Regions from separate parts of the Nonomuraea marmarensis genome, predicted to be linked through region 2. Evidence: riboswitches for the same ligand, from Rfam matches in the RefSeq annotation. Region 2 holds a riboswitch; the other holds the start of a gene.

Region 1 (10,162 bases), on a different contig from region 2:
CGGCTCCGACTGCAGGCGGCGGTGCAGCTGGTTGGCGCGGCGCTTGACCTTGAGGCCGCCGGGCAGGACGCCTTCCTTGGAGATGCCGCGGCGCACGCATTCGGACATGACCTGCCAGAGGTGCAGGATCCCCGCGCGGATCTCCGCCTCGGTGCGGCCGAACGCCTTCTCGTTCTCCAGCATGAGGGCGGAGATCGACAGGCCCGTGTTCGAGCAGTGCTTGAGCAGCTCCTCCCCGGTGGTGAAGGGGTAGGGGAGGACGGTGTCGTCCGGCTTGATGCGGTCGGCGCCGGTGGCGTTCTCGTCCACGACGAAGCCGCCGCCGACCGAGAAGTAGACCTTCTGCCTGAGCTCCGAGCCGTCGGCGGAGTACGCGGTGAAGCGCATGCCGTTCGGGTGCTCGGGGAGGGAGATCTTGCGTTCGAAGACGAGGTCCTGGCCCACGACGAAGGGGATCTCGTGCGTACCGTACAGTTTGATCTTGCCTGAGGTACGCATCTCGGCTACGCGGCCTTCGACGGAGTCCACGTCGACCAGCTCGGGCTTCTCGCCGGACAGGCCGAGCAGGACCGCCTTGTCGCTGCCGTGGCCCTTGCCGGTCAGGCCGAGCGAGCCGTACAGGATCGCCTCGACGCGGGCCACGCGCGGCAGGAGGCCGTCCTCGTGCAGCCCGCGGGCGAACTTGTGCGCGGCCGCCATCGGGCCTCCCGTGTGGGAGCTCGACGGGCCGATGCCTATCTTGAAGAGATCGAAGACGCTGATCGCCATTGATGTGCGCCCTTCATGAAAGGCCGGGGCCCGGATGGGGCCCCGGCGGATGGGTCAGGACTCGCCTGAGGTGAGCGCCGTGTACTCCTCGGCGGTGAGCAGGTCCTCGGCCGCGCCTTCCGTACGCACCCTGAACATCCAGCCCTCGCCGTACGGGTCGCTGTTGGCCAGGCCAGGGTCGTCCACGACGGCCTGGTTCACCTCGACGACCTCGCCGCCGACCGGCGTGTAGATGTCGCTCACCGACTTGGTCGACTCCACCTCGCCGATGGAGTCGCCCGCTTCGACAGTCGAACCGACCTCGGGGAGCTGCACGTAGACGACGTCACCAAGGGAGTCGGCGGCGAAGGCCGTGATGCCCACGGTCACGGTCAGGCCGTCGTCGAGTCCGGCCACCCACTCGTGCTCCTTGGTGTAGCTCAGGTCGTCAGGGATCTTGCTCACTTGTTCCTCCTGTAAAAGGGCAGCTCTACCAGGTCCATAGGTTCATGGCTGCCCCGGATGTCCACAGCCAGGCCTGCATCGGCGCCGGTGTCCACGTAGGCCATCGCGATGGGCCTGCCCAGAGTCTGGGAGGGCGCACCGCTGGTGACCTCGCCGACGACGGCGCCGTCTTTGGTGACCGGGTAACCGTGGCGCGGCACCCGGCGGGTCCGCGCGACCAGGCCGACGAGCCGGCGCCGGGGCGGGTCGTCTTTGACCGCCTCGAGCGCCGACCTGCCGACGAAGTCGCCCGGCTTGTCGAATTTCACCACCCTGCCCAGTCCCGCGTCGAACGGGGTCAGCTCGACGCTGAGCTCGTTGCCGTACAGCGGCATGCCCGCCTCCAGCCTGAGCGTGTCGCGGCTGGACAGGCCGGCGGGCTTGAGTCCGTGCGGCTCGCCCGCCGCCATGAGCGCGTGCCACAGCGGCACCGCGTCCTGGTTGGCGACGAACAGCTCGAACCCGTCCTCCCCGGTGTAGCCGGTACGTGCGATGAGCGCCTGCCGGCCGTCGACCAGCCCCGGCAGGCCCGCGTAGTACTTGAGCCCGTCGAGGTCGGCGTCGGTGAGCGTGGCGAGGATCTCCTGGGAGCGAGGCCCCTGTACGGCGATCAGCGCGTACTGGTCCGACCGATCCTCGACCACCACGTCATACGCTTTAGCACGATTTTTCAGCTCATCCGCGACTTTTTCGTAGTTTGAGGCGTTTGCCACGACCATGAACTCCTCGTCCCCGAGCCGGTAGACGATGAGGTCGTCGAGCACCCCGCCGCGCTCGTTCACGATCATGGTGTACCTGGCCCGCCCGGGCGTGAGTGCCGACAGGTGGCCGACCAGCGCGTAGTCGAGCGCCTGTCCGGCCTGCGGCCCGGTCAGGAAGATCTCACCCATGTGCGAGAGGTCGAACAACCCGGCCGCCTCGCGAACGGCCTTGTGCTCCGCGGACTCGCTCCCGTACCGGAGGGGCATGAGCCACCCCGCGAAGTCGGTGAGCGTGGCGCCGAGGCTCTCGTGAACGTCTCGTAGCGGTGTAGGTCGGGACATTTGTCGCACCTCAGGACAGGATTGGATGCCAGCATCCTCCCCCTCTGTCATCGATGCCTGAGAGCTTCGCCCGAGTTTTGCCGGACTTTCACCTTCGGCGAGGCCCCGCAGGCCTGCTTTCCAGAGGTCACCTCGGCCGCGCGGTCCTTTGCCTTGAGAGGTTTGCGGGGAGGGCTTGCTCCTTCAGGGACCCTGACCGGCTGTCAGGGTGCTCTCCCGCACGGTTTCGCCGGTGATGTCCGTCAAGCCTAGTGCCGTGATGGGGGTGTTGTCGCGTTCTGATCTCTTGTGAACCGCCTCGGGGACGGTGACGTCCAAGGGGTATGAATCGGCGAACAGCGGCTCTCGGTCTGGTCGCCGCCCTGACCCTCGCGTCCTGCGGAGCCCAGGAGGCCGCCGCGCCGCCTCGGTACCAGGCCAGCCTGACGGTGCTCGAAGGTGGCGGGCATGGCCCCCAGCTGTGCTCGATGGTCGCCCAGTCGCTCCCGCCGCAGTGTGGCGGCCCCGACGTCGTGGGTTGGGACTGGAGCAAGGTGGCGCATGAGTCGGTGAGGGGCGTGAAGTGGGGGTCGTACCGGGTGGTCGGCACCTGGGACGGCGCCCGGCTGACCCTGACGGAGCCGCCGGGCGAGCCCGCCCGGGCGGATCCGGAGGCCGAGGACAGGTTCGCGAGCCCGTGTCCCGAGCCCGAGGGCGGCTGGCGGCCGATCGATCCCGCGAAGACGACGGAGCGGACCATGAAGGAGGCGATGGAGCGGGCCAGGACGGCCGAGGAGTTCGCCGGCACGTGGATCGACCGGCTCGGGCCGCAGCCCGACCCGGCCAAGGAGGAGGAACTCGATGCGCGGCGTTACGTGCTCAACCTGAGGTTCACCGGCGACCTGTCGGGCCGGGAGGCGTGGATCCGGGAGGTGTGGGGCGGTGCGCTGTGCCTGACCGGCGCCCAGCGCACCGAGACCGAGCTGCACCGGATCCAGCGGGCGATCGAGGCCGAGCTGGCCGGCGGCATGGTCTCGACGTCGCCCGACGAGATCGCGAACCGGGTGAACGCGGTGGTCTGGCTGGCCACCGACGACCTGCGCCGCAGGCTGGACGAGAAGTACGGCGGGGGGGCCATCGCGCTCGACGGCATGCTCAAGCCGGTCGGCTGAGGGTACGCCTGGTCGAGTCGGCCGGTTGAGTGCCCGCTGGTCGAGCCGGTCCGGTGACCGGCGCCGCTGGCCGAGCCGTGCGTGCCGTTCGTCCTCAGCAGGCCGCCACGAGGGCCTCGAAGAGGGCACAGTCCTCGGCCGCCTCCGGGTGCCACTGCACCGCCATCGTGAAGGCACCCGAGTCCGGCTCCACCGCCTCGATCGTGCCGTCGTCGGCGGTGGCGGTGGCCGTGAGGCCCGGGGCGAGGCGGTCGATGGCCTGGTGGTGGTAGTGCGGGACCGTCACCGGGTCCGTGCCCAGGGCCTTGGCCAGGCGGGTGCCGGGCTTGGCGATGATCGGGAGGGGACCGAAGCGGCCGGGCTCGGGGGAGTGCCCCGCGTGCCCGACCACGTCGGGGAGGTGCTGGTGGAGGGTGCCGCCGAGGGCGACGTTCAGGACCTGGAGGCCGCGGCAGATGCCGAGGAACGGCAGGCCCGCGTCGAGGGCCTCGGTCAATAGGGCAAACTCTGCCTCATCCCGAAATTTCCGGATATAGCCGGTGCGGTCGTGCGGCGGCTCGCCGTACCTCGCCGGGTCGATGTCGCCGCCCCCGGCCAGGATGAGGCCGTCCAGGCGGCTGACGACCTGCGCGGGATCGCCGGCCGGGGGCAGCACGACGGGCTGGCCGCCGGCGCGTACGACCTGTTCCACGTACATGTACGGGAGCAGCGCGACGCGCAGCTCCCACACCGTGAACTTCGCGGGCTCGACGTAGGACGTGATGCCGATGACGGGACGCCGCACGACGTTGTGCCTCCTAGAGCGGGGTGACGTAGGCGCCGGAGATGCCGCCGTCCACCAGGAACTCGCTGCCCGTGATGAACGACGCGTCGTCGCTGGCCAGGAACGCCACCGCGGCCGCGATCTCGGAGGCCTCGGCGAAGCGGCCCACCGGAATGTGCACCAGCCGCCGCTGCGCCCGTTCCGGGTCCTTGGCGAACAGCTCCTGCAGCAGTGGCGTGTTCACCGGGCCCGGGCACAGCGCGTTCACCCTGATGCCCTCCCTGGCGAACTGCACGCCCAGCTCGCGCGACATCGCCAGCACGCCGCCCTTGGACGCCGTGTACGAGATCTGCGACGTGGCCGAGCCCATCACCGCCACGAACGACGCCGTGTTGATGATCGAGCCCTTGCCCTGGCGCCGCATGTACGGGATGGCGTGTTTGCAGCACAGGTAGACGCTGGTCAGGTTCACCTCCTGGACGCGGCGCCAGGCGTCGATGCCGGTCTCCAGGATCGAGTCGTCGTCGGGCGGCGAGATGCCGGCGTTGTTGAACGCGATGTCCACGCCGCCATAGGTCTCGAACGCCGTCCCGAACATCCTGACGACGTCGTCCTCGCTGGTCACGTCGGCCCTGACGAAGATCCCGCCGACCTCGCCCGCGGCCTTGGCGCCGGCCTCCTCGTCGACGTCCACGCACACCACCTTGGCGCCCTCGTCGGCGAACCGGCGGGCCGTGGCCAGTCCGATGCCGCTGCCCGCGCCGGTGATGACGGCTACGCGGTCCTGCAAACGCTGCATGTAACTACTCCGATGAGATGAAGACGTTCTTGGTCTCGGTGAACGCCGCCAGGGCGTCCGGGCCGAGCTCCCTGCCGAGGCCGGACTGCTTGAAGCCGCCGAACGGGGTCCAGTAGCGGACGGAGGAGTGCGAGTTCACCGACAGGGCGCCCGACTCGACCGCCCTGGCCACGCGCAGCGCCCGCCCGACGTCGCGGGTCCAGATGGAGCCGCTGAGGCCGTAGGGGGTGTCGTTGGCGATCCGCACGGCCTCCGCCTCGTCCTCGAACCGGACCACCGACACCACCGGGCCGAAGATCTCCTCGGTGAACGTCCGGTCCGTGACGTCCGGGGTCAGCACGGTCGGCGGGAACCAGTAGCCCTTGCCCTGCGGGCAGGATCCCTGCAGGTAGGGGGTGCCGTGGACGAAGCCGCGCACCCGGTCGAGGTGCTCGGCGCTGATCAGCGGGCCCATCTCGGTGCTCTCGTCGCGCGGGTCGCCGACCACGACGTTCTGTACGGCGGGGGCGAGCAGGGCCATGAACTCGTCGTACGCGGCGGCCTGGACGAGAATCCTGGACCGGGCGCAGCAGTCCTGCCCCGCGTTGTCGAAAACGGCATAAGGCGCAGTTTTTGCCGCCTTTTCCAGGTCTGAGTCCGCAAAGATGATATTTGCGGATTTGCCGCCTAGTTCCAGCGTGACGCGCTTGACCTGCCGCGCCGCCTTGGCGGCGATCTCCTTGCCGACCTCGGTCGAGCCGGTGAACACGATCTTGGCCACGTCCGGATGCTCGACCAGCCGGGCCCCCGCGACCTCCCCTACCCCAGGCAGCACCTGGAGCACCCCCTCGGGGAGGCCCGCCGCCAGGGCCAGCTCGGCCAGCCTCAGCGCGGTCAGCGGAGTCCATTCGGCCGGCTTGACGATCAACGTGTTGCCGGCCGCCAGCGCGGGCGCCACGCCCCACGACATGATCAGCATCGGAAAGTTCCACGGCACGATGACGCCCACGACGCCCAGGGGCTCCTGGAACGTGATGTCCACACCGCCGCGCACCGGGATCTGCTTGCCGTGGTTGCGTTCCGGGGCGCCGGCGTAGAAGTTGAGCACGTCGCGTACGGTGCCGGCCTCCCAGCGGGCGCTGCCGATCGGGTGCCCGGCGTTGGCCAGCTCCAGCGCCGCCAGCTCGTCGCCGTGCTCGCCCACCAGGTCCGCGAACCTGCGCAGCAGCCGCGCCCGGTCGCCGGGCGACACCTCGCGCCAGCCCCGGTAAGCCTTCGCGGCCCGCTCCACCGCCCGGTCGACCTCGGCCGCGTCGGCCATCTCGACGTCGGCTATGACGTCTTCCGTCGCCGGATTAACGATCTTCATCTTCACATCCGCTCGAAACCACGGAACAGCTCCCAATCCGTCACCGCCGCGTCGAACGCGGCCAGTTCCACCCGCGCGTTGTTCGCGTAATGCTCGACCACGTCCTTGCCGAACGTCTCGCGGGCCAGCTTCGACCCCTCGAACAGCGCCAGGGCGTCCCGCAGCGTGTGCGGCACGGTCTCGGCGCCGGAGTCGTAGGCGTTGCCGTCGTACTCGTCCTCCAGCGGCAGCTCGTTGTCGATGCCGTGCAGCCCGGCCGCGATCAACGCGGACACCGCGAGGTACGGGTTGACGTCGCCGCCGGGCACCCGGTTCTCGATGCGCAGCGACCGGCCGTGGCCGACGAGCCTGAGCGAGCACGTGCGGTTGTCGACGCCCCACTTGACGGCCGTGGGGGCGAAGCTGCCGGGGACGTAGCGCTTGTAGGAGTTGATGTTGGGGGCGTACAGGAGGGTGAGCTCGCGCATGCAGGCGAGCTGCCCGGCGATGAAGCGGGCCCCGAGCGGCGAGAGTCCGTACGGCCCCTCGCCCGCCATGACCGGGTCCCCTTCGAGGCTCTGGAGCGAGATGTGGATGTGGCAGGAGTTGCCCTCGCGCTGGTTCGGCTTGGCCATGAAGGTGATCGACTTGCCCTCCTGGGCGGCGATCTCCTTGGCGCCGTTCTTGTAGATGGTGTGGTTGTCGCAGGTCCTGAGCGCCTCGTCGTAGCGGAAGGCGATCTCGTGCTGGCCCAGGTTGCATTCGCCCTTGGCGGACTCGACGTACATGCCCGCGCCCTCCATGTCCCGCCTTATCCGCCTCAGGAGGGGTTCGATGCGGGCGGTGCCGAGCAGCGAGTAGTCAACGTTATAGAGGTTGGCCGGCGACATATCCCGATAGGCGCGCTTCCATGCGTCCTCGTAACTGTCCTCGTAGACGCAGAACTCCAGCTCGGTCCCCACGTACGCGGCCAGGCCCCGCTCGGCCAGCCGGGCGAGTTGCCGGCGCAGGATCTGGCGGGGCGAGGCGGTCACGTCGTCGCCGCCCTCCCAGGCCAGGTCCGCCATCAGCATCGCGGTCCCCTCCTGCCACGGCACCCTGCGCAGCGTCGTCAGGTCCGGTTTCATCACGAAGTCGCCGTAGCCGCGGTCCCAGGACGACATCGCGTACCCGGAGACCGTGTTCATGTCCACGTCCACCGCGAGCAGGTAATTACACCCCTCCGAGCCGTGGTGCAGCACCTCTTCGAGAAAATAGCGCGCGGACAGCCTCTTGCCCTGCAACCTGCCCTGCATGTCGGCGATCGCGAGGAGCACGGTGTCGATGCGCCCGAACGCCACGTCGTCGCGCAGCTCGCTGACGGTAAGGAACCCGGTGCTCTCGCTCACGCTACGCCGCTCCGATTCTGGTCTGACGCGCTTTCCCGTTAATTGGGCTAGTCTCAGACCATTGATGTGTATGGCGGGATCGCTTGTCAAGACCTGAGGACACGTTGGACGAGTCGGCGCGTTTGATGACGGTGTTGCGCCCGGTGAGGGCCGGTAACGCCTTCGAGGAGACCGTGGAACGGCTGCTCCAGGCGATCAAGCTGGGCGTGGTCGCGCCGGGCGGCAAGCTCCCTCCGGAGCGCGAGCTCGCGGTCCAGCTCGGCATCAGCCGGGTCACCCTGCGCGAGGCGATCCGCGCGCTGTCGGACGCGGGCTACCTCGACGTACGCCGCGGCCGCTACGGCGGCGCCTTCGTCACCTACGTCCCGCCCAAGCCGGACGCCGGCGACCTGCGCCAGGCCGTGGCGGAGATGGGCATGGCCGAGCTGTCCGACGCCCTCACGTTCCGGCTGGCGGTGGAGTGCGGGGCGGCCCAGGTGCTGGCCGCGTCCGGCCTCACGCAGGAGCAGCGGGCCGTGCTGGTGCGCAGGCTGTCGGACCTGAACGAGGCCGGCCTCGACGACTACCGCCGCCTCGACACGGCCTTCCACCTGTCCATCGCCGAGCTGACCGGCTCGACGCTGCTGGCCACGACGTGCGCGGACGCCCGCTCGCGGGTCAGCGACCTGCTGAACGCCATCCCGATGCTCCAGGTCAACCTGGATCACGCCGCCGTACAGCACCGGGCTATCGTGGACGCCATCCTCTCCGGGGACCCGGACGCGGCCCGGCGGGCGGTGACCGAGCACCTGGAGGGCACGGCCGCCCTGTTACGAGCGTTCCTGTCCTGACAGGTGGGCGCGCAGCCGCTCGTGGCGGAACTGGTAGACGGGGCCGACCGCGCGCAGCACCCAGTTCACGGCAAGTGACCTGGACGGTGCAGACGGCTCGTACCATCGGATTCAGGTCATGGGGAACTGGTTCCAGCAAAGCATTGTCGCCACGGGACGGCTGCCGCTGTTCTGTTACTTCGTCGCGCTCATCGTGGCGTTCATCGCCACCCGCATCAATGTCCGCCTGATCAGGGCGAAGGTCGGCTGGTTCCGCAACCTCAACGTGGGTGAGATGCACATCCACCACGTCGTGTTCGGCGTGGTGCTGATGCTGGTCGGCGGCGTCACCGGCCTCGTCACGTCCGATTCGCAGGCCGGGGCCGCCGCCGCGGCCTGCGTGTTCGGGATCGGGTCTGCGCTGGTGCTGGACGAGTTCGCGCTGATCCTGCACCTGCACGACGTCTACTGGGAGGAGGAGGGGCGCACCTCGGTGGACGCGGTCTTCATCGCGGTCGCCGTCACCGGCCTGCTCCTCATCGGCCTGCGCCCCCTCACCTGGGACTACGGAACCCTGATCGACCCCGCCGCACTGATCGTGGCCAACCTGGTGCTGGCCGTCGTCACGCTGCTCAAGGGCAAGATCTGGACGGGGATGGCGGGCCTGTTCGTCCCGCCGATGTTGCTGGTCGGCGCGATACGCCTGGCGCGTCCCGGCTCTCCGTGGGCCCACTGGTTCTTCGCCACGCGCTCACCGCGCAAGTTGGCCCGGGCCGTTCACCGCGAGGAGCGGTGGCGGCGCCCGGTGATCCGGGCCAAGATCGCCTTCCAGGAATTCCTGTCCGGGCGCCATGATCTGCCTTCCACACGGCGTAGCCGTCGGCACACTTGAGGCATGGCACTTCCTTCGATGCATCTGGCCGGGATGACGGAGTTCGATCTGTCCAACGTCAAGCTCCGTCTGTCGACGACTGATCGTCGCCGGTCACCGGTGTGAGCAGCGGGCGCTTGGCGGTGCGGCCGTCGCCCGAGGAGCGGCCGCGCAGGCGGCGGCCGATCCACGGCCCCGCGAACGTGGCCAGCCACCGCACCTCTGTCGCCGCCGCCCGCCAGGCGGGCGGCGCGGGCAGCGCCGGGAGCGGCGTCATCCAGGTGCCGTCGCTGCCCGGCAGGCCGAGTGCGTGCGCCACGGCGTCGGCGAACCTGGCGTGGCCTGCGGGGCTGGCGTGCAGCCGGTCGCTGCTCCACATCCTGGCGTCGGTGATGTACCCCAGCGGGTACGTGTCGATCAGCGTGATCCCATGGCGCGCGGCGGCGTCTCTGATGCGGGCGTTGAGGTCGAGCACCCTGGGCCGGAACCGGCGGGCCAGCGGCGCGATCGCGCCGATGTCGGGGAAGGTCACGGTGACCACATGCACCCCCGTGGCGGTCAGGGCCGCGTACATGTCCTCCAGCACCGCCGCCACCGCGGCGGGCTCGAAGCCCGGCCGGATCACGTCGTTCATGCCCGCCATGACCGTGGCCAGGTCGGGCCGCAGTTCCAGGGCGACCGGCAGCTGCTCGTCGCGGATCTGGGCGGCCCGGCGGCCGCGGACGGCGAGGTTGGCGTAGAGCAGGCCGGGGTTGGCGCG
Region 2 (10,162 bases):
GATCATGTCTGCTCAGTTGACGCTGAAGGACTGGCCGGTGCTCGTTTCGCCCGGTTCGGGCCCCTGGCGGGGCAGTAGCCGCGCCATCCTGATGATGGTCACCCCGAACGCGAGCTGGAACACCGCCTGCCCCACCACCAGCGGCCCCTCCGCCAGCACGACGGAGACGCCGGACGTCACCCCGCCCACCACCTGGACGACGACCGACAACAACCCGCCGAACCCCCACGCCAGCAGCCGCACCGCCAGCACCATCTCGTACAGGAACAACGCCGCCCCGAACGACCTGTGAACCCAATGCACGGCGTCGGCCAAGGTGTAGGGCGTCAGCAGGATCCCGACCAGCAGCAACGCGAACGAGTCCCCCGCCACCCGCACGAACCGCGGCGCGGGCAACAGGGGCGCCGCCGCCCGCAGCCCTCTCCTGGTGAAGAGGGCCGCGCCGAGGAACCCGAACGCGTACGGCACCGCCGTGCCCCAGTGCACCCCGAAATCGCTCATCCCGCAGTTGAACGACAGGCAACCGGGCATGATGACCAAGCACACGCTCAGCCCGGCGAACAGGCACACCTGGCCCTTGACGAGGTCGCCCAGCACGCCACCGCGCATCACCGGCCTCCCCGATGACCCACTCGATGATCCCACGCTACTCCGCGCGGCTCAGCGCCCCCGCCAGGGGTCAGTCCTCGTACGCGAAGCGACGAGGACACACGCCCGCAGAGCGAACTAATCCTCGTAGGCCTCCAGCGGCGGGCACGAGCACACCAGGTTGCGGTCCCCGTAGGCCTGGTCGATGCGCCGCACCGGCACCCAGTATTTCCCGTCACGCAACGACGGCAGCGGATAGGCCGCCTCGGACCGCGAGTACGGGTGCCGCCACTCGTCCGCGGTGACCGACTCGGCCGTGTGCGGCGCGTTCCGCAGCGGGTTGTCCGTCCTGTCGTAGTCCCCGGACGCCACCTTGGAGATCTCCCCTCGGATGGCGACCATCGCGTCCACGAACCGGTCGAGCTCCCCGAGGTCTTCGCTCTCGGTCGGCTCGATCATCAACGTGCCCGCCACGGGGAACGACATGGTGGGTGCGTGGAAGCCGTAGTCGATGAGCCGCTTGGCCACGTCGTCCACGGTGACGCCGGTCTCCTTGGTGATCTGCCGCAGGTCCACGATGCACTCGTGCGCCACCAGCCCGCCCCGCCCTGTGTAGAGCACGGGGAAGTGCGGGGCGAGCCGCCGCGCCAGGTAGTTCGCCGACAGGATGGCCTGCTCGGTGGCGGCGGTGAGCCCGTCGGAGCCCATCATCCTGATGTACGCCCACGAGATCGGCAGGATCCCCGCGGACCCGTAGGGCGCCGCCGAGACGGGCCCGACCGGCGTGCCGTTGTGCAGCGGGTGCCCGGGCAGATAGGCCGCCAGGTGGCCGCGCACCGCCACCGGGCCGACGCCGGGGCCGCCGCCCCCGTGCGGGATGCAGAACGTCTTGTGCAGGTTGAGGTGGGACACGTCGGCCCCGAACTCGCCCGGCTTGGCCAGCCCGACCAGCGCGTTCAGGTTGGCCCCGTCCACGTAGACCTGGCCGCCCGCGTCGTGCACCTTGGCGCACACCTCGATGATCGTCTCCTCGTAGACGCCGTGCGTCGACGGGTACGTCACCATGATCGCGGCCAGCGCGTCACGGTGCTTGTCGATCTTGGCGTCGAGGTCGGCCAGGTCCACGTTGCCGTCGGAGTCGCAGGCCACGACCACGACCCGCATGCCGGCCATGACGGCGCTGGCCGCGTTCGTGCCGTGGGCGGAGGACGGGATGAGGCAGACGTCGCGCCCGCTCTCGCCGTTGGCGCGGTGGTAGGCGCGGATGGCCAGCAGCCCGGCGAACTCGCCCTGCGAGCCCGCGTTCGGCTGGATCGAGACGGCGTCGTAACCGGTCACCTCGGCCAGCCAGCCCTCCAGCGTGCCGATCAGCTCCAGGTAGCCCTCGGCCTGGTCGGCGGGCGCGTACGGGTGGATCGCGGCGAACTCGGGCCAGCTGATCGGCTCCATCTCGGTGGTCGCGTTGAGCTTCATCGTGCAGGAGCCGAGCGGGATCATCGAACGGTCGAGCGCGATGTCCTTGTCCTGCAGCTTGCGCAGGTAACGCAGCATCGCGGTCTCGGAATGGTGGCTGTGGAAGACCGGGTGCGTCAGGTACGCCGACTCGCGCAGCAGCGCGGCGGGCAGCGCGTCGGCGTCCAGGCCCACGTCTGTGCCGTCGCCTGTGCCGTCGACGCCGAACGCGGCCCACACCTTGGTCACCTCGGCGGCCCCGGTCTTCTCGTCGCACGAGATCGACACGTGGTCATTGTCGACCTGCCACAGGTTGACGCCCTGCTCGACGGCGGCGGCGACCACGGAGGCGGCCCGGCCGGGCACGCGTACGAGCACGGTGTCGAAGAACTCGCGGTGCACGACCTCGAGCCCCGCCTCGCGCAGCCCGCCCGCGAGGGCCACGGCGTGCCGGTGCACCCGGTGGGCGATCCCGCGCAGCCCCTCGGGGCCGTGGTAGACGGCGTACATGCCGGCGATGACGGCGAGCAGGACCTGGGCGGTGCAGATGTTGCTGGTGGCCTTCTCGCGGCGGATGTGCTGCTCGCGGGTCTGCAAGGCCAGCCGGTAGGCGGGGTCGCCGTCGGCGTCCACCGACACGCCCACCAGGCGTCCGGGGAGCTGCCGCTGCAACCCCTCGCGTACGGACATGTACGCGGCGTGCGGCCCGCCGAACCCGAACGGCACCCCGAACCGCTGCGAGGACCCGATCGCGATGTCGGCCCCCAGCTCGCCAGGAGCGGCCACGAGGGTCAGGGCCAGCAGGTCGGCGGCGGCCACGACGAGCGCGCCCGCCTCGTGCGCGGCGGCGGCCACGGCACGGAAGTCGCGCAGCCGCCCGGAAGCGCCCGGGTACTGGACGAGCACGCCGAAGCACTCGGGCAGCCCGCCCCCCAGGGAGTCCTCCACCAGCGTGATCCCGAGCGGCTCGGCCCGGGTGGCGAGCACGGCCTTGGTCTGCGGCAGGGTGTCGGCGTCGACCACGAACACACTGCTCTTGGACTTGCCCGCGCGCCGGGCCAGCGTCATCGCCTCGGCGGCGGCCGTCGCCTCGTCGAGCAGGGACGCGCCCGCGACGGGCAGGCCCGTCAGGTCGGAGACGACCGTCTGGAAGTTCAGCAGCGCCTCGAGGCGGCCCTGCGAGATCTCCGGCTGGTACGGGGTGTAGGCGGTGTACCAGCCCGGGTTCTCCAGCAGGCTGCGGCGGATGACGGCGGGCGTGACGGTGTCGTGGTAGCCCAGCCCGATCATCGAGGTGAGCACCCGGTTGCGCCCGGCGAGGGCGCGCAGCTCGGCGATGGCCTCGGCCTCGCCTGCGGCGGCGGGCAGCTTGAGCCGGTCCTTGGCCCTGATGGCCTCGGGAACGGCCACGGCCACCAGGTCCGCCACGGACTCGAAGCCCACGGCCTCCAGCATGCGCTGCTGCTCGGACGCCGATGGCCCGATATGCCTGGAGGAGAACGGCGGAACGGACAGATCGGTCATGGAGATGCCTCCCGAGGCTATGGAGACCGGCGCCAGGGCGCGGACGAGTGCCGGATCTCCCCCTCTGTCAGCGCGAGCTCATCGCGACCTGAGAGCTTCACCCCGGGACAGGGGCTTGCACCGTCGGTGAGGCACACCTGGCGGGCGCGCCTGCTTTCCAGAGTTGCCTCGCCCGAGCGGTACAGGATGCCTGAGAGATTCCGGGGAGGGTTGCTCCTTCGGCGCTCCGGGACCTGGGGTCCGGAGACTCTCCCGCACGGGGTCGTCAGCCTTGCTGTCCTAGATTACTAGACTATGCGGCGCGCTCGTCGCCGCCGGGCTAGCTCGTCAGCGGGGTGGTCGGCCGGGACGGTGTCCTCGACCGCCGCTCTTTCCCCCGGCAGCTCCGCGAGTGAGCCCTCGACCTCGCGCCAGACCCGGCCGAGCGCGATGCCGAACACGCCCTGGCCGCCCTGGAGCAGGTCGATCACCTCGTCGGCCGAGGTGCACTCGTAGACGCTGACGCCGTCGCTCATGAGCGTGATCTGCGCGAGGTCGGCCACCCCGCGGTCACGCAGATGCTGCACGGCGGTGCGGATCTGCTGCAGCGACACCCCGGTGTCGAGGAGCCGCTTGACGACTTTGAGCACCAGGATGTCGCGGAAGCTGTAGAGCCGCTGGGAGCCCGAGCCCTGCGCGGCTCTTATCGTGGGCTCCACGAGGCCGGTGCGCGCCCAGTAGTCGAGCTGCCTGTAGGTGATGCCGGCCGCCGCACAGGCCGTCGGCCCGCGGTATCCGATGTCGCCCGGCAGCGCCGCCGGCTGCTCGTCGAAGAGCAGACCCTGCTCCCCGGCACGCTGCCGCGCGCTCTCACGCCGCACCGGATCTTCCTGGCCGGCCGTCTTTCCCTCGCCGCTGCTGACCGCCACGCGGACCTCCGGCTTTCTCTCATCCCGCGGCCTGATCTGGGGGTTCGTAAAGGGCGACCACGGGTTTCACTTGCACCGTAGGACCGTGACCATGCCCAGTCAACGATCCGGCTCGGCGCGTCGTGAAGCGTAAATGCACCGAAATACCTACCCCGCCCTGCCGAAGTCTTCGGGAGTGATCGTGTCAAGGAACTCCCTGAACTTCTCCACCTCGTCCTCCTGGTCGTCCGGGATGATCACCCCGGCCTCCTGGACGACCTCCTCGCTGGCGAAGATGCGCGCCCCGGTGCGCAGGGCGAGCGCGATCGAGTCGGAGGGCCGCGCGCTCACCTCCACCCCATTGGAGAAGACCAGGTCGGCGAAGAAGATGCCATCGCGCAGGGCGACGATGTTGACCGCCCGCAGGCCGACGCCCAGGGCGCTCAGCACGTCTCGGAAGAGGTCGTGGGTGAGCGGTCGCGGCGGCGGCTCCTCAGCCTGGGCCAGCGCGATGGCCGTCGCCTCGGTCATGCCAATCCATATCGGCAGGAACCGCTCCCCGTGTGCCTCCTTGAGCAAGACGATCGGCTGATTTGTGGGCATTTCTACACGAACGCCCACGACCTCCATCTGCAACACGGGCTGCTCCGTATTCCTGACCGGTCACCCGGCACAGCTATTTGGTCGTCGCTTCTGCTGACTGGCTTCTGCATTTCAACGTAACACCCAGCGGGCCTGGAATGTGCCCTCCCCTCCCAGCTCGCTACGGTCTCAGCGCCCCAGGACGGACCGGACGCCCGTACGCACAAGGGATGCGTGCAGGTCGAGCAGGAGGGTGGAAATCTCCCTGGCGACCTCGTCGGCCTCGCCGATGGCGCCGGGGGCGCGCCGTTTGAGTATGGGGGCGACGGTCTGCTCGACCAGGCCGCACTCGCGTTCGGCCGCCGCCTTGACCGCGCGCAGATGGCGGGCGTGCAGGCCGAAGCGGGCCAGGGCGCCGACGCTGCGCGCCACGTTGAGCGCCTCCTCGTCGTAGCGCCGGGCCACCGCGGCGAGCAGGCCGTAGTCCTCTAGCTCGTCGAGCGTCTCCTCGTCGATCCCCGCGGCCTCGAGCAGCTCGGCCCGGCTGAGCCTGACCTCCTGCTTCTGCTGCACGGCGCGCGGGCGGCCGAAGCTCTCCGCCATCCTGTCCTTGATCACCCGCAGCGGCAGATAATGGTCACGCTGCTCGGTGAGGATGAAACGCAACTGCTCCACGTGCAGATGGGTGAACTTGCGGTAGCCGGAGGGGCTGCGCTCGGGCTCGATCAGCCCCTCGCCCTCCAAGAACCGGATCTTGGAGATCGTCACATCGGGGAACTCGCCCTGGAGCAGCGCGAGCACCTCCCCGATGCTCATATGCGAGCGTGCCGCCTGTGCGCTCATCCGGCCGCCTTCGCCGGCCACCTGAGCGCACACGCGGCTGTGTCTACCGGTCGCTCGCTTCGCTCGCTCATGCGCCGGCGTTGACTCGCATCAGGAAGACGAGGCGGAACTTGCCGATCTGCACCTCGTCTCCGGAATGCAGGGGGACCTCCTCGATCCGCTCCCTGTTGACATAGGTGCCGTTGAGGCTGCCCACGTCGCGCACGGAGAACTGGCCGCCGCGGTGGCGGTAGAACTCGACGTGGCGGCGGGAGACCGTGATGTCGTCGAGGAAGATGTCGCTCTCCGGGTGGCGCCCGGTCGTGGTCAGGTCCTTGTCGAGCCGGAAGCGACTCCCCTGGTTGGGCCCCCTGGTCACGGTGAGCAACGCCGCGCCGGGCGGCAGCTGCTCGACGAGCGCCCGCTCGGCCAGGAGCATGTCGCCTGTCTCAGCCTCGTACGCCTCGATTCCCGCGACGGAGATCGTCGATGTGGTGTCCCCGGAGACCTCGGGTCTGGTCAGCGGTGACCCACAGCGGGAACAGAAACGGGCATCCTCGGGGTTGGCGTGCCCGCACTGCGTGCAGTAGACGCTCGGCATCGATCGGCTCGGCCTCCTACCGCGAAGACGCGGCGACGGTGCTCTGGGGCGCGCCTCGCTTCGCTTTTTCAAGTTTGCGAATGCCGCAACTTACGCTGATCAGCGGCAAAGGTCAAGGCGGGGCGCTGGACTTTGGTTTGGACGCAGACAAAGTTACCGCCGCCCCCGCCCCGTGGTCCATGCCGCCGCGCGTTTCTACATTACGATCTTGCGGCACTCTCTGGGCACATCATCACCAAAGCCTTTTTCGGTGACACTCCGTGACCGTTGATCAGCTTGCGGCCTGTTCCACGATGCGGGCCCAGCGTTCGATCAAGGCCTGGGCGCCGTCCACGTCGGAGGCCTCGGCCCACAGGTCGGTGACGGGCTCGGCGGCCGCGGGCAGGACCAGCACCCAGCTCCCGTCCTCGCGCGCCACGCGCACCCCGTCGGTGGTGTCGACGCGGTGGCCCTCGGGCTCGGCCTCGGCCGCCTCGATGACCGAGCGCATGACGGCGCCCTTGGCCGCCCACGGCGTGGGCACGGTGCGCTTGAGCAGCTTCACCTCGGGGATCCTGGCGTCGATCTGACTGAGCGACAGGCGGGTGCGGGCGACCAGGCCCAGCAGCCGCATGAACGCGGCCAGCCCGTCGATGGCGGGGCTGAACTCCGGGACGACGAAGCCGCCGCGCCCGTCCGCCGCGAAGATCATGTCGGGGCCCGCGGCGGCCGAGGTGAGGGCGTCGAGCGCGGTGGAGGTCCACTGCACCTGTACGCCGTGGAAGCGGCAGACCTGCTCGGCGACCCTGGTCGTGGTGACGGGGAGGGCGACCTGGCCACCCCTGCGTTCGGCGGCCACGAGGTCGAGCACGACGAGCAGGGCGCGTTCCTCGTTGATGAGCTGGCCCTTCTCGTCCACCAGGGCGATGCGCTCCCCGAGCGGGTCGAACCGCACGCCGAACGCCGCCCGCGACGAGCTGACCAGCTCGGACAGGCGTTGCAGGTCGCGGCGGCGCTCCGCGAGCGTCTCGGTGGGCGAGATGTCGTCGAGCCGGGCGTTGACGGTGAGCACCTCGACGCCGACGCGGCCGAGCAGCGTGGGCAGCACCAGCGAGGAGGTGCCTCCCGCGCAGTCCACGACGACCTTCATGTCCCTGACGTCGCTCACCACGACGTGGCGCAGCAGTTCCTGGGTGTAGTCCTCGACGGCCCTGGCCGGGTAGGCCAGCTCGGCGATCTCGCCGGGGAAGGCGCGGCGGAACTCCTGGCGGGAGAAGACCCGCTCGAGCTTGCGCTGGGCGGCCGGGGGGAGGTCGGCGCCGCGGTCGTCCATGATGACGATGTCCACGCTCTGCGGATCCCCCGGCGTGGTACGCAATGCGATGCCGCCCGCCGCCGACTCCCTGGCGGTGTGGAAGCGGGTCACCGGCAGCGGGGCGGCCTCCAGGTCGAGCACGTTGATGGCGCTGGCGGTCAGGGCGCCGATGACGGCCCGCTTGAGCGCCCTGGCGGCCAGGGAGCAGTCGCGGGAGGTGACGACGTACTCGCCCTTTTTGATGGTGGTGGCGTACGCGCTGGCCAGGCGGACGCACAGCTCGGCGGTGATCTCGACGTTGACCAGGCCGCTGACGCCCCGCGGGCCGAACAGGTTGCGCTGGCCGCGCGACTCCCAGATGACGCTGGTGTTGACGACCGCGCCGGCCTCGATGGTCTTGAACGGGTAGACCTTGACGCCGCTGGAGACGTACGCCTCGGCTTCGATGACGCATTCGTCGCCGATGACGGCGTTCTCCTCGATGCGGGCGCCGGCCATCACGTCGGTGCTCTTGCCGATGACGCAGCCGCGCAGGTGGGCGCCGGGGCCGAGGTAGACGTTGTCGTGGACGATCGCCCGGTGCAGGAAGGCGCCCTCGCGGACGACGGCGTTGTTGCCGAGCACGGTGTATTCGCGCAGCTCGGCGCCCGCCTCGACCTTGGCGTAGTCGCCGATGAGCAGCGGGCCCTTGAGCACCGCGTCGGGGTCCACCGAGGCCGAGTCGGCGACCCAGACGCCGGGTGAGAGCTCGAAGCCGCCGATCTCCAGGTTGACCTTGCCGGACAGGGCGTCGGCCTGGGCCTTGAGGTAGCTGTCGTGGGTGCCGACGTCCTCCCAGTAGCCGTCGGCCACGTAGCCGTAGATGGCGGCGCCGCGGTCGAGGAGGGCGGGGAAGACGTCCGAGGACCAGTCGACGGGCTCGCCGGGGGCCACGGCGTCGAGGACCTCGGGCTCCATGACGTAGATGCCGGTGTTGACGGTGTCGGAGAAGACCTGCCCCCAGGTGGGCTTCTCCAGGAAGCGTTGTACGCGGCCTTCCTCGTCGACGATGATGATCCCGAACTCGAGCGGGTTCGGCACGCGTTTCAGGCCAATAGTCACAAGGGCCGCATTTTCGCGATGAAACCTGATCATGTCGGTCAAATCGATATCCGTCAGGGCGTCGCCGGAGATCACCAGGAATCGGTCGTCCTTGAGGCGGTCGGCGGCGTTCTTGACGCTGCCCGCGGTGCCGAGCGGGAGGTCTTCCGTGGCGTACTGCAGGCTCATGCCAAGCTCGTCGCCGTCGCCGAAGTAGTTGCGCACGAGGGCGGCCAGGAACTGCAGCGTGACCACCGTCTCGGTGACGCCGTGCCGCTTGAGCAGGCGCAGCACGTGTTCCATGATCGGACGGTTGACCACCGGGAGCAGGGGCTTGGGCGAGTTGGCGGTCATGGGACGCAGCCGAGTGCCCTCCCCGCCTGCCATCACGACCGCCTTCACCCGATCACTCCTTTTTGGCCGCGGCTACGAGTTGTCGCACCTGTACCACATACAGCACCCCTGCCCACCAGTACAGGCCCGTTCCCCACAGAGCGAACGCCCACCCGACAATTCGTGCTATATCGGCATACCACCCAGTGTGGGAGGCAAGGAAGAGCAGAGGGAAGGCGTACATGAGATTGAACATGGCCGCCTTGCCCAGGAAATGCACCTGGAGTGCCTTATATCCATGTTTGCGGAGTACGGGGATGAAACACGCGACGAAGAGTTCGCGTCCGAGGATGACGGCGACCAGCCACCACGGGATGACGTCGCGCAGCAGCAGCGCCAGGATGGTGGCGAACACGTAGAGCTTGTCGGCCGCGGGATCGATGATCCGGCCGAGCCTGCTGGTCTGGTTGAACGCCCGAGCGATCTTCCCGTCGAGCCAGTCGGTGAACCCGGCCACCGCGAGGACCCCGATCGCCCACCCGTCCGCCTTGGGCCCGAGAACCAGCCAGAGGAACACGGGGACGCCCAGGAGGCGCAGGAAGCTCAGCAGGTTAGGAACCGTCCAGATCCGGTCCTCCGCGGAAGTTTCGCTCACGCAGCAGACCCTACTGCGTGGAACTCCAACACAGTGGCCCCCCTCGGCCCCGGTCTGTGCCAGCCGTTTCACCTGCCACGACGCCGCCCCCACCGGCCAACGACCGGGCTCAGGCGCCTCGGCGTACCGTTTCCAGGAAGGCCCTGATGAGGGCCGGGTCCTTCACCCCCGGCGACGTCTCCACGCCGCTGGACACGTCGACTCCCCACGGCTCGGCGGCCGCGACGGCCTCGGTCACGTTGGCCGGGGTGAGGCCGCCCGCCAGCATCCAGCGGCCCGACGGGCGGCCGCGCACGGCCGCCCAGTCCCACGGTTGCCCGGAGCCCGCGTGCGGCGCGTCCACG

What was found. A riboswitch is a leader RNA that binds a small molecule or an ion and turns the genes downstream of it on or off. The one in region 2 is predicted to bind glycine.
Region 1: it holds a riboswitch for glycine, as region 2 does, so the genes downstream of both, gcvT (glycine cleavage system aminomethyltransferase GcvT) here and gcvP (aminomethyl-transferring glycine dehydrogenase) in region 2, are expected to answer to the same signal.

What each region holds. Positions count from the first base shown of each region.
Region 1 is NZ_JBICRM010000003.1:384,306-394,467, forward strand. Features, by position in the region: gene ACFLIM_RS07275 (L-serine ammonia-lyase) at 1-768, opposite strand, end outside; gene gcvH (glycine cleavage system protein GcvH) at 823-1,212, opposite strand; gene gcvT (glycine cleavage system aminomethyltransferase GcvT) at 1,209-2,294, opposite strand; glycine riboswitch at 2,329-2,425, opposite strand; glycine riboswitch at 2,426-2,523, opposite strand; gene ACFLIM_RS07290 (hypothetical protein) at 2,618-3,445, shown strand; gene ACFLIM_RS07295 (gamma-glutamyl-gamma-aminobutyrate hydrolase family protein) at 3,540-4,229, opposite strand; gene ACFLIM_RS07300 (3-oxoacyl-ACP reductase) at 4,243-5,007, opposite strand; gene ACFLIM_RS07305 (aldehyde dehydrogenase family protein) at 5,012-6,355, opposite strand; gene ACFLIM_RS07310 (glutamine synthetase family protein) at 6,358-7,722, opposite strand; gene ACFLIM_RS07315 (FadR/GntR family transcriptional regulator) at 7,848-8,552, shown strand; gene ACFLIM_RS07320 (hypothetical protein) at 8,671-9,423, shown strand; gene ACFLIM_RS07325 (SGNH/GDSL hydrolase family protein) at 9,482-10,162, opposite strand, start outside.
Region 2 is NZ_JBICRM010000020.1:49,681-59,842, reverse strand. Features, by position in the region: gene ACFLIM_RS29330 (hypothetical protein) at 13-609, opposite strand; gene gcvP (aminomethyl-transferring glycine dehydrogenase) at 727-3,564, opposite strand; glycine riboswitch at 3,619-3,731, opposite strand; glycine riboswitch at 3,732-3,829, opposite strand; gene ACFLIM_RS29320 (MerR family transcriptional regulator) at 3,852-4,472, opposite strand; gene ACFLIM_RS29315 (bifunctional nuclease family protein) at 4,620-5,090, opposite strand; gene ftsR (transcriptional regulator FtsR) at 5,223-5,876, opposite strand; gene ACFLIM_RS29305 (FHA domain-containing protein) at 5,944-6,456, opposite strand; gene ACFLIM_RS29300 (sugar phosphate nucleotidyltransferase) at 6,728-9,232, opposite strand; gene ACFLIM_RS29295 (CDP-alcohol phosphatidyltransferase family protein) at 9,237-9,818, opposite strand; gene ACFLIM_RS29290 (phosphoribosylanthranilate isomerase) at 9,928-10,162, opposite strand, start outside.